Regions from separate parts of the Rhizobium sp. BK491 genome, predicted to be linked through region 4. Evidence: predicted binding sites of a transcription regulator. Region 4 holds the regulator's gene; each other region holds the start of a gene.
What was found. Region 4 encodes PhoB, which activates phosphate uptake and scavenging genes when phosphate is short. Its sites were predicted from a motif close to TGTCATNNANCTGTCAT; they were not measured.
Positions count from the first base shown of each region.

Region 1: FHX05_RS13385 (alpha-D-ribose 1-methylphosphonate 5-triphosphate diphosphatase) is a predicted target of PhoB. The motif match lies at 2,116-2,132, and genes of this name have one in related genera.
Region 2: FHX05_RS22770 (DUF2794 domain-containing protein) is a predicted target of PhoB. The motif match lies at 2,352-2,368, and genes of this name have one in related genera.
Region 3: FHX05_RS02515 (UDP-2,3-diacylglucosamine diphosphatase) is a predicted target of PhoB. The motif match lies at 2,843-2,859, and genes of this name have one in related genera.

Region 1 covers NZ_JACIAR010000002.1:1,119,916-1,125,131, reverse strand. The annotation lists gene purN (phosphoribosylglycinamide formyltransferase) at 1-575, shown strand, start outside; gene FHX05_RS13385 (alpha-D-ribose 1-methylphosphonate 5-triphosphate diphosphatase) at 861-2,030, opposite strand; gene FHX05_RS13380 (NUDIX domain-containing protein) at 2,163-2,756, opposite strand; gene FHX05_RS13375 (molybdopterin oxidoreductase family protein) at 2,753-4,876, opposite strand; gene FHX05_RS13370 (23S rRNA (adenine(2030)-N(6))-methyltransferase RlmJ) at 4,958-5,216, shown strand, end outside.
Region 2 covers NZ_JACIAR010000005.1:197,433-202,648, forward strand. The annotation lists gene FHX05_RS22755 (ABC transporter permease) at 1-260, shown strand, start outside; gene FHX05_RS22760 (Bax inhibitor-1/YccA family protein) at 456-1,196, shown strand; gene FHX05_RS22765 (GNAT family N-acetyltransferase) at 1,316-1,873, shown strand; gene FHX05_RS22770 (DUF2794 domain-containing protein) at 1,929-2,330, opposite strand; gene FHX05_RS22775 (thioredoxin family protein) at 2,624-3,367, opposite strand; gene acnA (aconitate hydratase AcnA) at 3,625-5,216, opposite strand, start outside.
Region 3 covers NZ_JACIAR010000001.1:493,674-498,889, forward strand. The annotation lists gene FHX05_RS02505 (ABC transporter permease) at 1-447, opposite strand, end outside; gene FHX05_RS02510 (MFS transporter) at 598-1,815, opposite strand; gene FHX05_RS02515 (UDP-2,3-diacylglucosamine diphosphatase) at 1,971-2,777, opposite strand; gene FHX05_RS02520 (NADP-dependent malic enzyme) at 3,052-5,216, shown strand, end outside.
Region 4 covers NZ_JACIAR010000002.1:414,058-419,273, reverse strand. The annotation lists gene argF (ornithine carbamoyltransferase) at 1-826, opposite strand, end outside; gene FHX05_RS09930 (aspartate aminotransferase family protein) at 900-2,099, opposite strand; gene FHX05_RS09925 (GcrA family cell cycle regulator) at 2,524-3,060, shown strand; gene phoB (phosphate regulon transcriptional regulator PhoB) at 3,150-3,833, opposite strand; gene phoU (phosphate signaling complex protein PhoU) at 3,865-4,578, opposite strand; gene pstB (phosphate ABC transporter ATP-binding protein PstB) at 4,630-5,216, opposite strand, start outside.

The DNA.
Region 1 (5,216 bases), 710 kb from region 4:
CGGAGATCGTCGGCGTCATCTCCGACAAGGCGGATGCGGGCGGGTTGGCAAAAGCCGCGGCTGAAGGCATTGCGACCTTCGCTTTCGTGCGCAAGGAATTTGTCAGCAAGGAAGCCCATGAAGAGGCGATCCTTTCGCAGCTGGAAGCCCTCTCCCCCGACATCATCTGCCTTGCCGGTTATATGCGGCTGCTCTCGAGCCGCTTCATCCAGGCCTATGAGGGCCGGATCATCAATATCCATCCGTCGCTGCTGCCGCTTTTTCCCGGCCTGCACACGCATCAGCGCGCGATCGACGCCGGCATGCGCATCGCCGGCTGCACCGTGCATTTCGTCACCGAGGGCATGGACGAAGGTCCCGTCGTCGGCCAGGCTGCCGTGCCTGTCTTGACCGACGATACCGCCGACAGCCTTGCCGCCCGCGTACTTACAGTCGAGCATCAGATTTATCCGCAATCGCTGCGGCTTCTGGCGGAAGGCAAGGTCAGGATGGAAGGTGGCAAGGCCATAAGCCTCGGCAAAACACCTGCTGTCGATGGACGGCAGATTTTGTCACTACTTGGGGACGCGGAGTAATTGCGGAGCTCTGGCGTCGAACAGCCCCCTCATCCGCCCTTCGGGCACCTTCTCCCCAAGGGGAGAAGGAGGGAGCGCTTCGGATGCTACCATTTCAATAACGAAGCTGATCCCGTCCGGAGCTGTGTAACTTCATTGGAAGGTGGAAACGTCACCCTCTCAGTGAGATACTTCTGCCGAGCTGGTGCGGCTAGCAAAAACACCTTCTCCCCTCGGGGAGAAGGTGCCCGAAGGGCGGATGAAGGGGGTCGCGGGACGCCTCAATTCGCCTTTCAACCGCCTTCCTCAAGCTGCAATTGCCATCAGCGGATGCAGCGTGCCGTCGCTATAGACGATGCGGCCGCCGCGGAAGGTGGCGCGGATGCGGTGAACCGAGCCGGGCTCGACAGCGACCAGATCGGCAAGCTGACCGACAGCAATCTCACCGCGATCCGTCAGACCGGCCGAACGGGCAGCGGTGGAGGTTGCCGTCGCAACCGCCGCCGGCAGACCGCCGGCAACAACATCGGCGATCTTAAAGATCGCCGGCACAAAGGCCGCCGGGTGATAATCAGCCGCGATGATGCCGAGCAAGCCGGAGCGCGCCGCATCCAGGGCGCTGAGATTGCCGGACATGGACTGGCCGCGCAGTGCGTTCGGCGCGCCCATCAGGGTCCAGAGACCGCGACGGCAGGCTTCCTCCGCGGCAGGTCCCGTCACCGGAAATTCGCTGATCGTCACGCCGAGATCGTGCATCGCGGCGACTTTTTCGGCACTGTCGTCGTCATGCGAGGCGAGCGATAGCTTGTGCTTCAGCGCAAGTTCAACCACGTCATGCAGCTTGCGTTCGATCTCAGGGTCCCCGCGCTGTGCGATGCGCTTTGCCACGACCTCCTCGGCCGCCTCGCGCGACATGGACCGACGCTCGGACATGCTGCGGATATAGCTTTCGATGTCGTTATACTGCCCCTGCCCCGGCGTGTGGTCGGTGAGCGAAATCATATCGACGGAGCCTTCTTCCAGCAGCCGCTCCAGGGTCGGCGCCGCGCCGAGATTGGTGATTTCGTAGCGTGCATGGACACGGTGGTCGATCAGGAGCTCATCGCGCAGGCTGCCGATGCCGCGGATCACCGCCGAGGTGGTTTCGAGCGAACGGACATGGCCGTAGACGCTTTCGGTCGCAAAGGAGAGCGCTGCAAAGGCCGTGGTGACGCCAGCCGCCGCCAGCTTCTTGTCCAGCTCGTGAATGCCGAAATCGATCGGCATCATCGCATTCGGCCGCGGCGCGATCTCGCGCTCCACCATGTCACAATGCAGATCGACGAAGCCCGGCATCAGCAAGCGGCCGCCGCCATCGAACGTTGGCTGCGCCACCGGCTCCGAGCAGATTTCGGCAATCACGCCGTCCTCGATGCGCACTGCGCCCTTCTCGACGACTTCATGAGGAAGAACGAGCGTGAAATTGCTGAGCCACATCGGCTTTCTCCTGAAACATCCATAAGCGAAGGAAGGGCGGAAGCATTCGAGTGTCTTCGGCCGCATGCCCCGGTAAGCTCGATTCGTGACAATGTGATGAATGGGAGAGCAAGCTCCCACCCACGCAGCCGCCTATTTCAGGCTGGCGACATTCAAGGTCGCCCATTGCAGCAGCATGATCGTCTTGGCGTCACAGATATCGCCCTTCTCGATCATGACAATCGCATCGGGCAGGCGAACTTCCAGCACCTCTATATCCTCATGCTCTTCCGCAAGCCCGCCGCCATCGGCAACACGGTCGGACGTGTCGATTACGGCGGCGAAGAAATGAATGACCTCCGTCGATGAGCCGGGCGAGGTCATCGCCTTGAACAGGAAGCGGACGTCGCGCACACGAAAGCCGGTCTCCTCCATGGCCTCGCGGCGGATCGCGGCTTCCGGCTGGTCGCCGTCGAGCAATCCGGCGGGCACTTCGATCATCCAGGACGTCTCGCCGACCAGCCGGGCCGGCAGACGGTATTGCCGAACGAGCACCACGGTTTCGCGCTTGGGATCATAGAGGAGGATGCAGGCCGCCGGCGTGCGATGATAGACCTCGCGCTTCAGGCGATGTCTTTCGCCTCGTGAATCCGTGTAATCGACCTCAAAGGTACTCAGCCGCGTCCATTGGTCCGCCAGCGTCTTTTCGCTGACGATCTCGGCTTTCGCGTTTTCGAATTTACTCATGCCACGTCCTTGCGAAGCCATACCTTGTTGTCGTGGACAGCCGCGCCGCCATAGGGCGCGACCGGGTCCGCGCCGGTGAGCACATTGATCCCCTCGCCGTCGACATGAGCCTTGTTCGGCCAGAGCCCCTCGGCGATCAGCACACCGGGCTTCACTTCCGTCGTCACGCGGGCGTGGAGGCGGATATCGCCGCGGCCATTGCCGATGCGGATCAACTCGCCATTGACGATATCGAGCCGCTCGGCGTCGGCCGGATTGATCATCACCTCTGGACGGCCTTCCTTCTGCCGTGACGTCTTCGTTTCCGCGAAACTCGAATTCAGGAAATTGCGCGAGGGCGAGGTGGCAAGCCGGAAAGGATGCTCGGGGTCGGCCACCTCGATCACATCGACCTGGTCCGGAAACTCCGGCAGCTCGACATGAGGGCCGAGCAGACCGACGGATGCTGGCGGGCGGTTCGGCGCCGGCTGATTGGTCCAATTGGGGCGAAAGCGGAACTTGCCGTCGGGATGAGCGAAGCCGTTGACGAAATGTGCCTCCTCGAAATCCGGCTGGCGGTCGAACCATTTGTGTTCGAGGAAGTAATCGTAATCCGGCAGACCGCTCCTCGACAAAATCCTGTCGATCATCTCGCGGGCGGAGAAGCCGAAGCCGGGGCGATCCGCGACGCCGAGGCGTTTGGCGAGCTCCTCGATGACGAAGAGATTGCTGCGAACGGTCGGCGGCGGCTCGACAAGCTTGGGACCGAGCAGGATGTGGTTCTGCCCGCCGGCGCGGTAGATGTCGTCATGCTCGACGAACATGGTGGCGGGGATGACGATATCGGCCATCTCGGCCGTATCGGTCATGAACTGCTCGTGTACAGCCACGAAGAGGTCGGAGCGGGCAAAACCACGCTTCACCAGCCGCTGCTCCGGTGCGATATTCACCGGATTGGTGTTCTGGACAAGCATCGCAGTCACCGGGCCGCGATGGCGCAGCGCCACGGCATCGCCGGTCAAAGCGCGGCCGATCTGCGACTGATCGATCATGCGGATATCCTGATCCTTCATGGCGCGACCGGTGAGTTCGCTCGCGTCCATGCGGAAGATATCGCTGTTCGAATGAAAGGCGCCGCCGCCTTCATATTGCCAGGAACCGAGAACTGCGGCGATCGAGGCTGCCGCGTGCATGGCGATCGCGCCGTTGCGCTGACGGGTAAAGCCGTAGCCGAGGCGGAAGTAGGTCTTCTTCGTCGTTCCCACGAGCTTGGCGAAAGCTTCGATCTCATCAACCGAAAGGCCGGTGATGCCAGCAGCCCATGCCGGGGTCTTCGACTTCAAATGCTCTTCGAGGCCGGCGGGATCGTCGGCATATTTGGCCATGTAGTCGCGGTCGGCATAGCCATCGCGGAAGGCGATGTGCATGACGGCGCACGCAAGGGCCGCATCCGTGCCCGGCTTGACGATCAGGGCCATGTCGGCCTGCTTCATTGTCGGGTTGTCGTAGATATCGACGACGACGATCTTGGCGCCGCGCTCCTTGCGGGACTTCACCGCATGGGTCATGACATTGACCTGCGTCGCCACGGCATTCGTGCCCCATATGACGACGCAATCCGTGCGGCCCATTTCCCGCGGATCGGGGCCGCGCAGCACGCCTGTCGCCATGGTGAAGCCGGTCCAGGCCGGATTGGTGCAGATCGACGAGAAGAAGCCGGAATAGCGCTTGGCGTGGCGGAGCCGCTCGATGGAGTCGCGCTGCACCCAGCCCATCGTTCCCGCATAGAAATAAGGCCAGATCGCCTCGCTGCCGTCTTTCGCTTCCGCCTTCACGAAGGCCTCGGCGATTTCATCCAGCGCCGCGTCCCAGGAAAGCTCCTGCCAGCGCCCCTCGCCCTTGGCGCCGGCGCGGCGAAGCGGCTTCATCAGGCGATCAGGATGGTAAAGCCGCTCGGCATAGCGCGCGACCTTGGCGCAAATGACGCCCGAGGTATAGGAATGGTCGTTGGCCCCGCGAACCCGGCCGATCCTGCCGTCTTCAGTCAGATCGACCTCCAACGCGCAGGTGGAAGGACAGTCATGCGGACAGGCCGTGTGGCCGACGCGCGATTTGGCTTGGATGGGGGTCGCAATGTTCATGAGGTTTGTATATTTCAAGCAGGGACCGGCCACTAGAGACAATCCGGCCCATCTCAACAATTCATGCGGACTTCACCGACAATGAACTATCGGCACATCTACCACGCGGGCAATTTTGCCGATGTCTTGAAACACGCAATCCTCGCGCGCCTCGTCCGCTACATGCAGAACAAGGACAAGGCGTTCCGCGTCCTCGACACGCATGCCGGCATCGGGCTCTACGATCTCTCCTCCGAGGAAGCGCAGAAGACCGGCGAGTGGCGCGATGGCATCGGCAGGGTGTTGGAGGCGGAACTCGTGCCGCAGGTCGCCGAGCTTCTGGAGCCCTATCTTGCCGCCA
Region 2 (5,216 bases), on a different contig from region 4:
CAACGCGCGCAACATTGATCCGTGCCTTCAGCTACGAATACCTGATCCTGGGCGCGGCAACCGCCGTCTTCGCCTTGATCGCGGGTGCTGCCTCCGCCTGGTATATCGTCAGCCGCATCATGCACCTGCCCTCGGCCTTCCTGCCCGACGTTGCCCTCTCCACGCTGATTATCGCCCTGATTTTGACGGTCGGTATCGGCCTGATCGGTACTTGGCGGATTCTCGGGCAGAAAGCAGCGCCCGTTCTGCGCGAACTCTGATTCGTCTTTGCGCATTAACCGAACGCGATGAATCGGCACGATATTACGCCGATTTAACATGGGGCCGACCGCTAGACCCTTGTCTACAAGGCCCGAAAGCCTCATATTCTGTGCAGGCATGCTGAGCTCCGCAGCGGCGCCTGGGCCTTGAAGGACCCGACACCGTAATCAAATCGGAGCTTGAAAGAGGAAAACATGGCTGACTTTCGCAATTACCAAAACCGGGCGCAGAGCGGTGCGCAATCCGGTGCGATGATAGACGAGGGCCTTCGAGCCTATATGCTCAAGGTCTATAACCTGATGGCGCTGGGTCTGGCGATCACGGGTGTTGCCGCCTATCTCTCCTTCTCGCTCGCTTTCGCAAACGGACAGATCACGGCTTTCGGCCAGGCGATCTATCTGAGCCCGCTGAAGTGGGTGGTTATTCTCGCCCCGCTGGCAATGGTCTTCTTCCTGAGCTTCAGGATCAACCGCATGAGTGTGGCCGCCGCGACGACGACCTTCTGGGTCTACGCCGCGCTGGTGGGCCTGTCGCTGTCGTCGATCTTCATCATCTACACCGGCCAGAGCGTCGTGCAGACCTTCTTCGTGACCGCCGCCTCCTTCGGCGCGCTGTCGCTCTACGGCTACACGACCAAGCGTGACCTGTCGGCGATGGGCTCATTCCTGATGATGGGCCTCTTTGGCCTGATCATCGCGACGCTCGTCAACATCTTCCTGGCTTCGTCAGCCCTGCAGTTCGCCATCTCCGTGATCGGCGTCCTGATCTTCGCAGGCCTCACCGCTTACGATACGCAGCGGATCAAGGAAATGTACTACACCGCCGATGATGCGACGGTGGCTGGCCGCAAGGCGATCATGGGTGCCCTGTCGCTCTACCTCGACTTCATCAACCTGTTCATGTTCCTGCTGCAATTCATGGGCAACCGCCGTTAATCGCAAGGCATGAATGAGATACGAAAAGGCGGCTTCGGCCGCCTTTTTTGTTTGCTCGGGCGCACGCCCTGCGATTTGATAGCGCCCGTCACAAATTCGCAGATCAGGCAATAGAAGCAATGTCCGTCAGCCTCCGCAGTGCAACCTCAGACGACCTTCCCCATATCACCGCCATCTACAGAGATTCCGTCCTCAACGGCACGGCAAGCTACGAAATCACGCCGCCGGGCCAGGAGGAAATGACGGCCAGATTCGAGGCGATCCGTGACAAGGGTTATCCCTATCTCGTCGCGGAAGACGATGCCGGCGCGTTCCTCGGCTATGCCTACGCCTCATCCTTCCGCACGCGGCCGGCCTATCGTTGGATGGTGGAGGACTCGATCTATCTGGCGCCGGAGGCTCGAGGGCGCGGCATCGGCCGGTTGCTGCTCGATGCGCTCGTCGAAAGCTGCCAGACGCTTGGCTTCCGCCAGATGATCGCCGTCATCGGCGGCGCCCATCCCGCCTCCGTCGCCGTACACCGCGCCGCAGGCTTCACCGAAACCGGCCTGTTGAAAGGCACCGGCTACAAGCATGGCCGGTGGCTGGATACGATGCTGATGCAGAAGGCGCTCGGACACGGCGCGGAAACCGATCCGGATCCTTCGGTTTATCCGGGGACATTGTTTGTGGGATAGTATCTGACCCGCCAGTCTGCAGAGCCGCCTAGCCCGCTGCGGAAACGCGCAGAAACTACTTCTCCACCAGCTTCAGCTGCTTGTCGAAAACCTTCAGCACTTGATTCAGGTCATGACCACGTTTCAGGATCATGCCGCTGGTATTGACGACGGAAAAGGCGCCCTGCTTGGCCGAGAGCTTCGGATTCTTTTCGATGCGGAAGAGCGGCATCTCGCCGGAGCGCTTGAAGACGGAGAAAACCGCTTTGTCCTTTAAATGGTCGATGGCGTAGTCGCGCCACTCGCCCTCGCCGACCATGCGGCCATAGATCCAGAGAATCGCATCCAGCTCCCGGCGATGAAACATCACCGGCAGCGGGTCCTTGCTCTGTTTGTATTCTCTGAGATCAACGACGACGGATGAATTAGTATCGACGGAACGGCTTTCACCGTGTCTCAAATCCGGCTGATCAGTCATCAATCCCCCAGGGGCTATCTCATGACAGGAGAATGACAGTTTGCCTCAGCCACATCAAATTGCAAGACGGGTGGCGGCTCACAATTTCTTTCCCAGCTGTGAAAGCACCTCGTCAGCGCCGCATTTCAGCCAAAACGACGCCCAATTTACGGGAAGTATAGGGAACCGTTTGGCGCCGCCGCGTCAAACGGCCCGGCCGGGGCGCATCGATTAAACCCCAGCCCCGAATGCGTCCTCGCCGGGCACCTCCCCTTTTCGGCGCTAGCCGAATGAAGGGCTCCAGAAAAAACCGCTCAGCCGTCCGAGCCCACAGTCAAGACAGTCGCCCCCAGGATGGCGGCCGGATCGCCCGCAGGCGTCGATGCCTGCAGCAGAATCGCGAGGCCTCGCCGGCCGGCTTTATCGAGCACGGTAGAGGGCAGCACTAGGCTCATAGCCTTGCCGTCCCACATGCCCACCGTCTCGACATCGGAGACGGCATGCATATAGGCAATCTGCTGGCCGGTATTTTCGCCGCCCTTCGGCGCCACCATCTGCTCCTTGTCGAAATAGACGGCAACCACATTGGCCTTGCCCTGCCCGGCTCCGATCTTGATCTCCAGCTCGTCGCCCTTCATGGCGGCACTGACCGGAACCATCAGGCCCTCACCAAGGCGCTCAAACTCGTCGAGCTTGACGTTGATGCCACTGAGATCGGCACCGTTCATATGGTCCCTGCCATTGACGATCGCCTGTGGCGTATAAACCCCGCTGCGGCCCATCGTCCGGGCATAGGCATACTGGCGCGCGGTATTGTCCTTGGACGCCATGGTGTCGTTCCAGCCGAGGTAGTTCCAATAGTCGACATGGTAGGCAAGCGCCACGACATTGCCCTGGCGGATCAGCTTGCGAAAGGCCGCGTCGGCGGGGGGACAGGACGCGCAGCCCTGCGAAGTGAAGAGTTCGACGACGCCCTTGATTTTCGGAGCCTCCTGCGCATGCAGCGAACTTGCCAGCGCGATGCCTGCCAGAAGTGGAACCAAAAATCGAAGGCGCATTCTATCTCTACCTCTGCATCCAATCTCGAGCGCCGTCTGCCTACACGGGCTCTGCAAAACTCGCGCTTCTTGGGGCGACCAGGCCACATCAAGCCCGAAAAATCTGAAACAAGAGATAATAGTTTAACGCGCTGACGCAAAGTCACGATGGGGTGAGGCCGGAGTGAGCGGAAGTCTCGCCGTACACATCACCGTGAAAAACAAGAGGCCGCCGGAAGAGTTTTCCCGCGGCCTCCAATAACAGTGTTGAATGCCTATCAGGCAGCGAGATCGCGCAGAACCGTCTGCAGGATGCCGCCATTGTTGACGTAGATGACCTCATCCAGCGTATCGATGCGGCAGATGATCGGAACATCCTTCACGGAGCCGTCGCCATAGGTGATCTTGGCGATCTTGCGCTCGCGCGGCTTGATGTTTTCCAGGCCTTCGATCGTGACCAGTTCATCGCCCTTCAGGCCGAGGCTTGCCCAGGTGGTGCCTTCCTCGAAGACGAAGGGGATGACGCCCATGCCGACGAGGTTCGAGCGGTGGATGCGCTCGAAGGACTGTGCGATCACGGCGCGCACGCCGAGCAGGTTCGTGCCCTTGGCAGCCCAGTCGCGCGACGAGCCGTTGCCGTATTCGACACCTGCGAAGATGACGAGCGGAACGCCCTCGGCCTTGTACTGCATGGCCGCATCGTAGATCGACGTCTCTTCCTTGGACGGATAATGGATGGTGTAGCCACCTTCCTTGCCGTTCGGGCCGAGCATGTGATTGCGGATGCGGATGTTGGCGAAGGTGCCGCGCATCATGACTTCATGATTGCCGCGGCGCGTGCCGTACTGGTTGAAGTCGGCGACGCCGACGCCATGGCCGATGAGGTAGGAGCCGGCCGGCGAGGCAGCCTTGATCGAACCGGCCGGCGAAATGTGGTCGGTGGTGATCTTGTCGCCGAAAAGGCCGAGAACGCGAGCGCCCTTGATGTCGGAAATGCCGGCGCCCTTCTTGCCCATGCCTACGAAGTAGGGTGGGTTCTGCACATAGGTCGAGTTGTCGTCCCAGGCATAGGTCTGGCCCGGAGGAACCTGCACGGCCTGCCAGTTGGCATCGCCCTTGAAGACGTCCGCATACTTGGTCTCGTAGAGCTCGCGGGTGACGTATTTCAGGATGAATTCCTGTACTTCCTGCGAGGTCGGCCAGATGTCCTTGAGGAACACCGGCTTGCCGTTCTGGTCTTCGCCGATCGGCTCCTTCGTCAGGTCGAGCTGCACCGAGCCGGCGAGCGCGTAGGCGACGACGAGCGGCGGCGAAGCGAGATAGTTCGCCTGGACGTCGGGCGAGATGCGGCCTTCGAAGTTGCGGTTGCCGGAGAGGACGCCCGATACGATCAGGCCCTTATCGTTGATCGTCTTCGAGATCGGCGCCGGCAGCGGGCCGGAATTGCCGATGCAGGTGGTGCAGCCGAAGCCGACCAGGTTGAAGCCGAGCTTGTCGAGATCGGCCTGCAGGCCGGACTTGGCAAGATATTCGCCGACAACCTGAGATCCCGGTGCGAGCGAGGTCTTGACCCACGGCTTGGTCTTCAGGCCCTTGGCGACGGCGTTGCGGGCGAGAAGGCCGGCGGCGATCAGCACCGACGGGTTGGAGGTGTTGGTGCAGGAGGTGATGGCGGCAATTGCAACGTCGCCATGGCCGATGTCGAAATCCGTGCCTTCGACCGCATAGCGGTTGGAGAGCTGGCCGGGCTTCTTGTATTCGGTTTCGAGCGAGGTCGCGAAGCCGGAAGCGATGTTTTCCAGCGCGATACGGCCTTCCGGACGCTTCGGGCCGGCCATCGACGGAACGACGTCGTTAAGGTCGAGTTCCA
Region 3 (5,216 bases), on a different contig from region 4:
CGAACCCAGTATATACATGGCGGCAATGAGATTGCCCCAGATATCGTAGACGCTTTCGCCGATAGGCGCGAAGACACGCTCTGCCCATGATTTCCTCGGCTTCGCCGCTGCCGCCTCATCGTCCGGATGCGCGTCGAAAGTCGTCAGCAATTCGTCGATATGCGGATTGGAACCCTCGATCGTAACGTGAGCCTTGTGCGCTTCCTGGCTTTCCTTCAGCCGGCGGATCAGCAGCGCACCCGCCGTATCCACATCCGAAAGACCGGAAAGATCGATCACCACGTCGCCGCCGGAACTGCGCTTGGACAGCTGCTCGATCTGTCGCAGCACGCCATGCACATTGGCGCTGCGCCAATTGCCTTGCAGCCGATAGCGATGGCCTGCGCCTTCGGGCGCATCATCGATCTTCGGTGCGTCGGACCTTTGCTCGGCTGCTTTCAAACTCATGCGTCTTTCAAATCTGGCACAACATACGCCGACTCGGTGAGCCCGCGTGGTCAATGCTTAATACACCGACTACGCGTGGAATTTCCATCTCGCGCCGACGCCAACTTATGTCACGGCTTTTTGATATCCAAATGAATTTGTTGCGCCGCATCAGGATACGCCGTGAGCGCCGCCGCCGATTGCCGGCGTCCTGGCCTGCAGCCCGTAGGCGAAAATGACCATGACCAGCCCGAAAGCTGCAATGCCCGCCATGACATAATAGCTGGCGAGGTCAAGCCAGGCATAGAGATAGCCGGATGCAAGGGTCATCAACCCTAAGAACATGCCGTTGTAAAAATAATACGCCCCTTGGGCCGATGATTCCTGCGTTTCGTGCACTGAGGCCACGATGCGACGCTGAATGCCTGTGTGGACGCAGGCATAGGTACAGGAATGAAAACACTGCAGGATGAAATAGCCGAAGAAGCCGAAATTGATCGGAAACAGGATCCAGCGCAAAATACACATGGTCGCGCCGAAAAAGATCAATGTCCAAGCGCTGAACCGCCGACTAAGCTTCTTCGACAGGAAGAAAACCATCACCTCAGCCGCAACGCCGATGCTCCATAGGACAGCAATTTGCGCGCCGGAAAAGCCAAGCCTATGCCAATAGATCGATGCAAACGTATAGAGCATCGCATGGCTCGATTGCTGGATCGACACGCCGATCATGGTGATGAGCAAGTGCGGCGAGCGCAGATTTCCGGTCGGAGATTGCAGATTGATCGGCAGGTTGCGCCGGCGCGTCGGCCCGATGCGCGGGGCGAAAAACCCCATCAGCGTCGTCAGAATGAATCCGGCCACCATTACCGGCAAGACAGTAGTGCCGCCCCACATGCCGATCAGCTGGCCGCCGAGAAGGGTCGACAGGATGAATGTGATCGATCCCCAGACCCGCATCGAGCCATAGTCGAAGCCCCAGCGGCGCACGCCCGACATGGCGATCGACTCAACCACCGGCACGTAGGGCGCGTAGGTGGCCCCCTGAATGCCGTAGACCAGAAGCACCGGCCAGAAGTCGCTCGTCCAATAGAGCGCGACAGCCGTCAACAGCGACAGTGCACCCGACCATAGCAGCACATCCGCCCGCTCCGTCATATGATCGGCGAGCACCGCGATGATGGGTGTCACGAGCACCCGAACGACCATAGGAATGGCGAGCACCAGGCCGATCTCATGATCATTGAAATTCAGCCCCGCCAACCAGACGGGGAAAAACGGCAGGGCAATTCCGTTGACGAACAACGGAGCGCAGTAGGACAAGGCAGTGCGCAAGCGGAAATATGGAGGCGCACCCTCGCCCTGGAAGGACTTGATCGCGGGAATCATGACAGACCTGAAGGGAACTTACTTTGTCCCTATCACGCTATCGAGAATACGACTATGGCGAGAAATGGCCAAACCGTACCGTTTCGGAAAAACCGAAGCTGTAGGCGTTCAATAATTATGACAAGCTATTAGCAAGCCTGTGAACAGGCGCAGAATTATGCTGCCTGTGCCCCGAGTGCCCGCGGCATTTCCTCGACAGGTGAGCCAACCGGTTCCGTCTCGAGAATATTCTGCCAGGTAATCAGCTCGAACGTGCCGTCTTCGTGCTCGGCAATCGCCGTGCAGCTTTCCACCCAGTCGCCCGTGTTGATGTAACGGATCCCATCGAGATCCTCGATCACCGCATGGTGGATATGGCCGCAGATGACGCCATCGGCATCGTTGCGCTTGGCCTCTTCGGCGACGACACGCTGAAATTCGCCGATGAAATTGACGGCGTGCTTAACCTGCAGTTTCGCCCAGGCCGAGAAGGACCAGTATGGCATGTTCAGGCGGCGGCGTACCGCTGCAAGGCCGATGTTGATCAGGATTGCCATGTCATAGGCCCAATCGCCGAGATAGGCGAGCAGGCGGGCATTGCGGACGACGACATCGAATTCATCGCCATGCAGCACGAGATATTTCTTGCCGTCGGCCGTTTCATGCATGGCGCGCTGCGCCACCTCGATGCCGCCGAAATGCATGCCGGGGAAGTCACGCAGGAATTCGTCGTGATTGCCGGGTATATAGACGATGCGCGTGCCCTTGCGCGCCTTGCGCAGGAGCTTCTGGACTACGTCGTTGCAGTGCTGAGGCCAATACCAGTTTCGCTTCAGTCTCCAGCCATCCACGATGTCACCGACCAGAAAGATGGTATCGGCTTCGTGATGACGGAGAAAGTCGAGCAGGTAGTCCGCCTTGGCGGCCTTCGAGCCGAGGTGCACGTCAGAAATGAATAGCGTTCGGAAATGCCGGGGGTCCATGTTTTCATTCACGAACTATATGTCCGTGCCCTATCCTACGTTGGCTATTCCAAAACCAGACTCGTGTTTCAGGAAGATGACAATCCCTGTGCTTGACGGCTCAGCCACGAGCGCAGCGTTCGATCCAAGGGACGCGCGCCGCTCAATTCTTGCAAAAAGGCAATTCAGTTTTGTCACGACAAAAACGCTTTGTGACCTCAATTGCATACTGTGAAGGCGAAGCGATTGATGTATGCAGAAGACTCAAAGCGCAGGCAGGAATGGAGACCGAGAGATGGATACGCACGACACTTCGAAAAAAGCCGAAAACATGGCGAGTGGCGATTTCGACGAACAGGCGCTCTATTTCCATCGCTATCCCCGCCCCGGCAAGCTTGAAATCCAGGCCACCAAGCCGCTCGGCAACCAGCGCGATCTGGCGCTTGCCTATTCGCCCGGCGTCGCCGCGCCCTGTCTTGCCATTCGCGACAACCCGGAAACGGCCGCTTATTACACGTCCCGCGCCAATCTCGTAGCGGTGATTTCCAACGGTTCGGCGGTGCTCGGCCTCGGCAATATCGGCCCGCTCGCTTCCAAGCCAGTCATGGAAGGCAAGGCCGTTCTCTTCAAGAAATTCGCCGGCATCGATGTCTTCGACATTGAAATCGCAGCCCCGACGGTCGATGAGATGGTCAACACCGTCTCGGCGCTCGAACCGACCTTCGGCGGTATCAATCTCGAAGACATCAAGGCGCCGGAATGCTTCGACGTCGAGCGCCGCCTGCGCGAGAAAATGGAAATTCCGGTCTTCCACGACGATCAGCACGGCACCGCCATCATCGTCGCCGCCGCCATCCTCAACGGACTGGAACTGGCCGGCAAGAAAATCGAAGAGGTCAAGATCGTCGCCTCCGGCGCGGGCGCAGCCGCGCTGGCCTGCCTCAACCTGCTCGTCATTCTCGGCGCCAGGCGCGAGAACATCTGGGTCCATGATATCGAAGGCCTGGTCTACAAGGACCGCAACGTCCTGATGGACGAGTGGAAATCCGTCTACGCTCAGGACAGCGACAAGCGTGTGCTGGCCGAATCCATTCCCGGCGCCGACGTCTTCCTCGGCCTCTCCGCCGCCGGCGTGCTGAAGCCCGAACTGCTGGCGCAGATGGCCGAAAAGCCTCTGATCATGGCGCTCGCCAATCCGACGCCGGAAATCATGCCGGATCTCGCCCGCGCCGCCCGCCCCGACGCGATGATCTGCACCGGCCGCTCGGACTTCCCGAACCAAGTCAACAACGTCCTCTGCTTCCCCTATATCTTCCGCGGTGCGCTCGATTGCGGCGCCAAGACGATCAACGAAGAGATGAAGATGGCCGCCGTGCGCGCCATCGCAGCACTTGCCCGCGAGGAGCCTTCCGATGTCGCGGCGCGGGCCTATACCGGTGAAACTCCGGTCTTCGGGCCGAATTACCTGATCCCCTCGCCCTTCGACCCGCGCCTGATCCTGCGCATCGCGCCCGCCGTGGCAAAGGCAGCAGCAGACAGCGGCGTCGCGCTGCGCCCGATTACCGATTTCGACGCCTATATGGACGAGCTCAACCGCTTCGTCTTCCGTTCGGGCTTCGTCATGAAGCCTATCTTTGCCGCCGCGAAGATTGCCGAGCGCAAGCGCGTCGTCTTTTCCGAAGGCGAGGACGAACGCGTGCTGCGCGCCGCCCAGGTTCTTCTTGAAGAAGGCACGGCCGTCCCGATCCTGATTGGCCGTCCTTCCGTCATCGAGACGCGCCTGAAGCGCTACGGCCTGAAGATCCGTCCGAATACCGATTTTGCCGTCATCAATCCGGAAGACGATCCCCGCTTCCGCGAGTATGTCGAGCTCTATTTCTCGCTGGTCGGTCGCGCGGGCGTTATCCCCGAAGCAGCGCGCACCATCGTTCGCACCAACACGACTGTCATCGGCGCACTTGCCCTGAAGCGCGGCGAAGCCGATGCGCTCATCTGCGGTCTCGAAGGCCGTTATGAGCGTCATTTGCGCATCGTCCGCCAGGTCATCGGCAAGCGGCCGGACGTTCGTGATTTCTCGGCATTGAGCCTGCTCATTTCGCAGCGCGGCGCGACCTTCTACACCGATACCTATGTGACGTTTAACCCGTCCGCCGAGGAAATCGCAGAATCCACATGGCTGGCTGCCGAGGAAATCAAGCGTTTCGGCATCGAGCCGCGCGCCGCCCTCGTCTCGCATTCCAACTTCGGCTCACGGGAGTCGGAAAGCGCTACGAAAATGCGCGAAGCGCTGGCTCTCATTCGCAAGGCAGCGCCGGATCTGGAAGTCGATGGCGAAATGCATGGAGATAGCGCCATTTCCGAGAGCCTGCGCCGCCACGTTATGCCGGACAGCGCGCTTTCCGGCGAAGCCAATCTACTGGTCTTCCCCAATCTCGATGCGGCCAATATCACGCTCGGCGT
Region 4 (5,216 bases):
TCACCTCGTCCGTCACCTCTTCGCCGCGATGGGCTGGAAGGCAATGCATGAACAACGCGTCTTTACCGGCCTGTGCCATCAAAGCCTTGTTGACCTGATAGGGCTGGAAGACGTTGTGACCGCGTGCCCGGTGCTCCTGATTCATGGAAACCCAGGTATCGGTTACCACACAATCAGCGCCGGCGACCGCACGGTCTGCATCATGCGAGAGCATGATTTCGGCGCCCTCGTTGCGGGCCCAGTTCAGATAGTGATCCTTCGGCTCGGAACCAAGGGGTACCGCCATATTCATGCGATAGCCGAAACGGGCGGCCCCTTCGATCAGCGAATGCAGCACGTTATTGCCGTCGCCCGTCCAGGCAAGCGTCTTGCCCTTGATCGGGCCGCGATGCTCTTCGAAGGTCATGATATCGGCCATGATCTGGCAGGGGTGCGTATCGTCGGTCAGCGCATTGATGACCGGAACGGTCGCATGTTCCGCCAGCTCCAACAGGCGGGAATGATCGGTGGTGCGGATCATGATCGCATCGACATAGCGCGACAGCACTTTCGCCGTATCGCCGATCGTCTCGGCGCGGCCAAGCTGCATTTCGGTGCCGGAGAGGAACAGCGTCTCGCCGCCGAGCTGCCGCATGCCGACATCGAAGGAGACACGGGTTCGGGTGGACGGCTTCTCGAAGATCATCGCCAGCATCTTGCCGGCAAGCGGCCTGTCGGCCGTGCCGGCCTTCTGCGCGCTCTTTCGGACGATCGCGTCATCGATGATGTTGCGCAAATCGGCAGCCGGAACGGCAGAGAGATCGAGAAAGTGTTTCGGAGAAGCCATGTCCTTACCTGTGCTCCAGAAAAAACAATAACGCCCGCGTGGGGCAGGAACGCCCCGACAGCGGGCGTTGAATTCAAGCCGATTTCTTGGTGCGGGCAGCGCGCGCGCGCTCGGCGGCGCGCTCCAGGCGGGCGAGACCTTCGCGTGCTTCCTCGGCAGTGACGACCAGCGGCGGCAGCAGGCGGATGACGTTGTCGCCGGCCGGAACGCCGAGCAGATGCTCGGCACGGATCGCCTGCAGCAGTTCCGCCTGCGGAATGGCCGCTTTGATGCCGAGCATCAGGCCTTCACCGCGAACGTCCTCGATGATGTCAGGAAAACGATCCTTGAGCGAGGCGAGCCCCTGGCGGAAGACCAGCGAGACATCGCGCACATGCTGCAGGAAGCCTTCGGCAAGCACGATATCGAGAACCGCATTGCCGACTGCCATGGCAAGCGGATTGCCGCCATAGGTCGAGCCATGCGTGCCGGCCTTCATGCCGGAAGCGGCTTCCGCCGTCGCAAGGCACGCACCGAGCGGGAAACCGCCGCCGATACCCTTGGCGACCGCCATGATGTCAGGCTTGATACCGGACCATTCATGGGCAAAGAGCTTGCCGGTACGGCCGACACCACACTGTACTTCGTCGAGGATCAAAAGCAGGCCGTGCTCATCGCAGATCTCCCGCAGCCCGCGCAGGAATTCGTTTGTCGCCGGGCGGATACCGCCCTCGCCCTGCACCGGCTCTATCAGGATAGCGCCCGTCGCATCGGTAATGGCAGCGCGGACGGCGTCGAGATCACCGAAGGGCACCTGGTCGAAGCCCGGTGCCTTCGGGCCGAAACCTTCGATATATTTTTCCTGGCCACCGGCGGCGATCGTTGCGATGGTGCGGCCGTGGAAGGCGCCTTCGAAGGTGATGATATGGAACTTCTCGGGATGTCCCTTGGCGAATTGATAGCGCCGCGCAGTCTTGATGGCGCACTCCAGCGCCTCCGCGCCCGAATTGGTGAAGAAAACCTTGTCGGCGAAGGTCACTTCCGTCAGCCGCTTCGACAGCTTCTCCTGGCCGGGCACCTCATAGAGGTTGGACAGGTGCCAGACCTTGTCGGCCTGCGCCTTCAGCTCGGCGACAAGATGGGGATGAGCATGACCGAGCGAATTGACCGCGACGCCGGCTGCGAAATCGAGGTAGCGTTCGCCATTCTCAGTGACCAGCCAGACGCCCTCGCCTCGCTCGAACCGCAGCGGAGCGCGCAAGTAGGTGTCGTAAAGCGGCGTGGTCTCGGCCATGGCCATATCTCCTGATCACAACTTTAAGGACCGATCGCTTCCATTTGATGAAACGGGTCCGAAAAAATCAAAAATGCCGCCTTGCGGCGGCTTGGGCACTATTGATGTTTTGCACCGCGATGTCAACAAAACTGCCGTTTTAGCAGGTGCGAGAAAACGCTTGCCGGCAAAAGAGATGCGTCGGGCGGCGCCTATGGCAGAAATGCCACGCCCGGACAGCAAGTTGGGGAAAACCTCGAAATCGATTCCTCAAGATTCCCGCGACTCTTGTCACGGAGTCAGCCTCACACTAGGTTAAAAACCAATTGCTAGACTGCATGCGGCGGAACTAGTCACCACAATTTTAGAGCGTTTCGCGCCTCGATACCATGCGAGGCAATGGTGAGGGATTCTGCCATCGGAAACGCGACAGCGGAGACAGGGCATGAATTGGACAGACGAACGCGTCGAGAAGCTGAAAAAGCTATGGTCCGAAGGGTTGAGCGCCAGCCAGATCGCTGCGCAGCTCGGTGGCGTGAGCCGTAATGCCGTCATCGGCAAGGTGCATCGCCTGAACCTCCCCGGCCGAGCGAAGGCGGGCGGCGCGACAACCGCAGCGCGCACGCCGAAGCGCAGCGCAGCGGCACCTCGCGCTGCGACCTACGGATCGCGCGTTGCTACCCGCACGGTGGTTGCCCGCCAGCAGGGCGCAACCATGCTGAAGGAAGAGATCGAGATCGATTCCGTCAACGAAATCCAGTATCGCCCGGCATCGAACGTCGTCGTTCCGATCTCCCGCCGCCTCGGCCTGACGGAACTGACGGAGCGCACCTGCAAGTGGCCGGTCGGCGATCCGCTGAAGGACGATTTCCATTTCTGCGGCAACGAGAGCCCAGATTCATCGCCTTACTGCACCTACCATCAGCGCCTGGCCTACCAGCCGGTGCATGAGCGGCGTAGGCCGGCCCAGCCGCGTGGCTGAGAGGCTTGATGACTAAGATAAAGAAACGGGCCCTTGAGGCCCGTTTTCTGTTTCCGCCGCTATGTTGATGCCTGATCGGGTATCGCCGTTCAGGCCTCCATGGAGTAGCCCGCGCCGCGAACGGTGCGAATGACATCCTGCATATTGGAGAAATTGAGCGCCTTGCGCAGGCGGCCGACATGGACGTCGACCGTGCGTTCGTCGACGTAGATATCGTGACCCCATACGCCGTCGAGCAGCTGCGAACGCGAGAAGACCCGGCCCGGCGAGGACATCAGGAACTCCAGCAGGCGGAATTCCGTCGGCCCCAGCCGCACTTCGCGGCTCTTGCGGTGGACGCGATGGGTTTCGCGATCCAGCTCGATATCGCCGCAACGCAGCACTGTGGAGAGAACCTCCGGGCGGGCACGCCGCAGCATCGCCTTGACGCGAGCCATCAGCTCCGGCGTAGAGAACGGCTTGACGACATAATCGTCCGCGCCGGTCGAAAGCCCGCGCACGCGCTCGCTTTCCTCGCCGCGGGCCGTCAGCATGATGATCGGCAGGCGCTCCGTCTCCGGCCGCATACGCAGCCGGCGGCAGAGCTCGATGCCCGATACGCCGGGCAGCATCCAGTCGAGGATCAGGAGATCGGGGATGCGCTCCTGGAGACGCAGCTCGGCCTCATCGCCTCTGAGGATCGTGTCTACCTCGAAGCCTTCGGCCTCAAGATTGTAGCGCAGCAGAACGCTGAGCGCTTCCTCGTCTTCTACAACAGCAACTCTCGGAACCATGCGCCTATGGTCTCCTTTCTTCGCTTTCGGATTATTCGGTCACTGCGCCGACGGTATTGGCGGTATCGTCCTTCGGGCGCTCGCCTTCCGGCTGCGCGCCCGTCGCCATGTAATAGATCGTCTCGGCGATGTTGGTGGCATGGTCGCCGATGCGCTCGATGTTCTTGGCGCAGAAGAGAAGATGCGTGCAGGTGGTGATGTTGCGCGGATCTTCCATCATGTAGGTCAGCATCTCGCGAAAGAGCGAGGTGTACATGGCGTCGATTTCCTCGTCGCGTTCGCGGATCGATACGGCCTTGTCCGGCGAGCGGGTCGCGTAGACATCCAGAACTTCCTTGAGCTGGCTCAGCGCCAGTTCGGAGAGATGCTCGATGCCGCGGGCGAGACGGCGCGGGACACCGGTGCCCTGGACGGCGATGACGCGCTTTGCGGTGTTCTTGCCGAGATCGCCGACGCGCTCCAGATCGGATGCGATGCGGATCGAGCCCATGATTTCACGCAGGTCCGCCGCCATCGGCTGACGGCGGGCGATGGTAACGATCGCCTTGTCGCCGACTTCGCGCTCGGCATGGTCGAGAACGACGTCGTCGGAGATGACCTTCTGGGCCAGGGCAGCGTCGCTATTGACCAGCGCGCGTACGCTGTCGCTAACCATCTGCTCTGCCAGGCCGCCCATTTCAGCAATGCGGCGCGTCAGGAACTTCAGGTCTTCGTCATAGGCAGAGAGAATGTGAGTGGAGACCATTTTTCTATCCTCAAGGTGAACTGTGTGAAATGAGCCGCGCGCCTGACATCATCAACCAAAACGGCCCATGATGTAATCCTGCGTGCGGAAATCGTCGGGATTGGTGAACATCTTATCGGTGTCGTTCTCCTCGACCAGATGGCCGAGATGGAACATTGCGGTACGCTGCGAGACGCGGGCTGCCTGCTGCATGGAATGCGTCACGATGACGATGGTGAAATTCTCCCGCAGCTCGTGGATGAGATCCTCGACCTTGGCGGTCGCGATCGGATCGAGCGCCGAGCATGGCTCGTCCATCAGGATGACCTCCGGACTGACCGCGACGGCGCGGGCGATGCACAGACGCTGCTGCTGACCGCCCGATAGACTCGTGCCGGCATCATGGAGCCGATCCTTGACCTCGCCCCAGAGACCGGCCTTCTGCAGGCTGGTCTCGACGATATGCTCGAGATCGGCCTTTGAGCGATGCAGGCCATGGATGCGCGGGCCGTAGGCGACGTTCTCAAAGATGGACTTTGGGAACGGGTTGGGCTTCTGGAAGACCATGCCGACGCGGGCGCGCAACTCCACCACGTCGATGCTGTCGTCGTAGACATCCTGATCGTCGAGCGTGATTTTGCCGGTGACCCGGCAGGTCT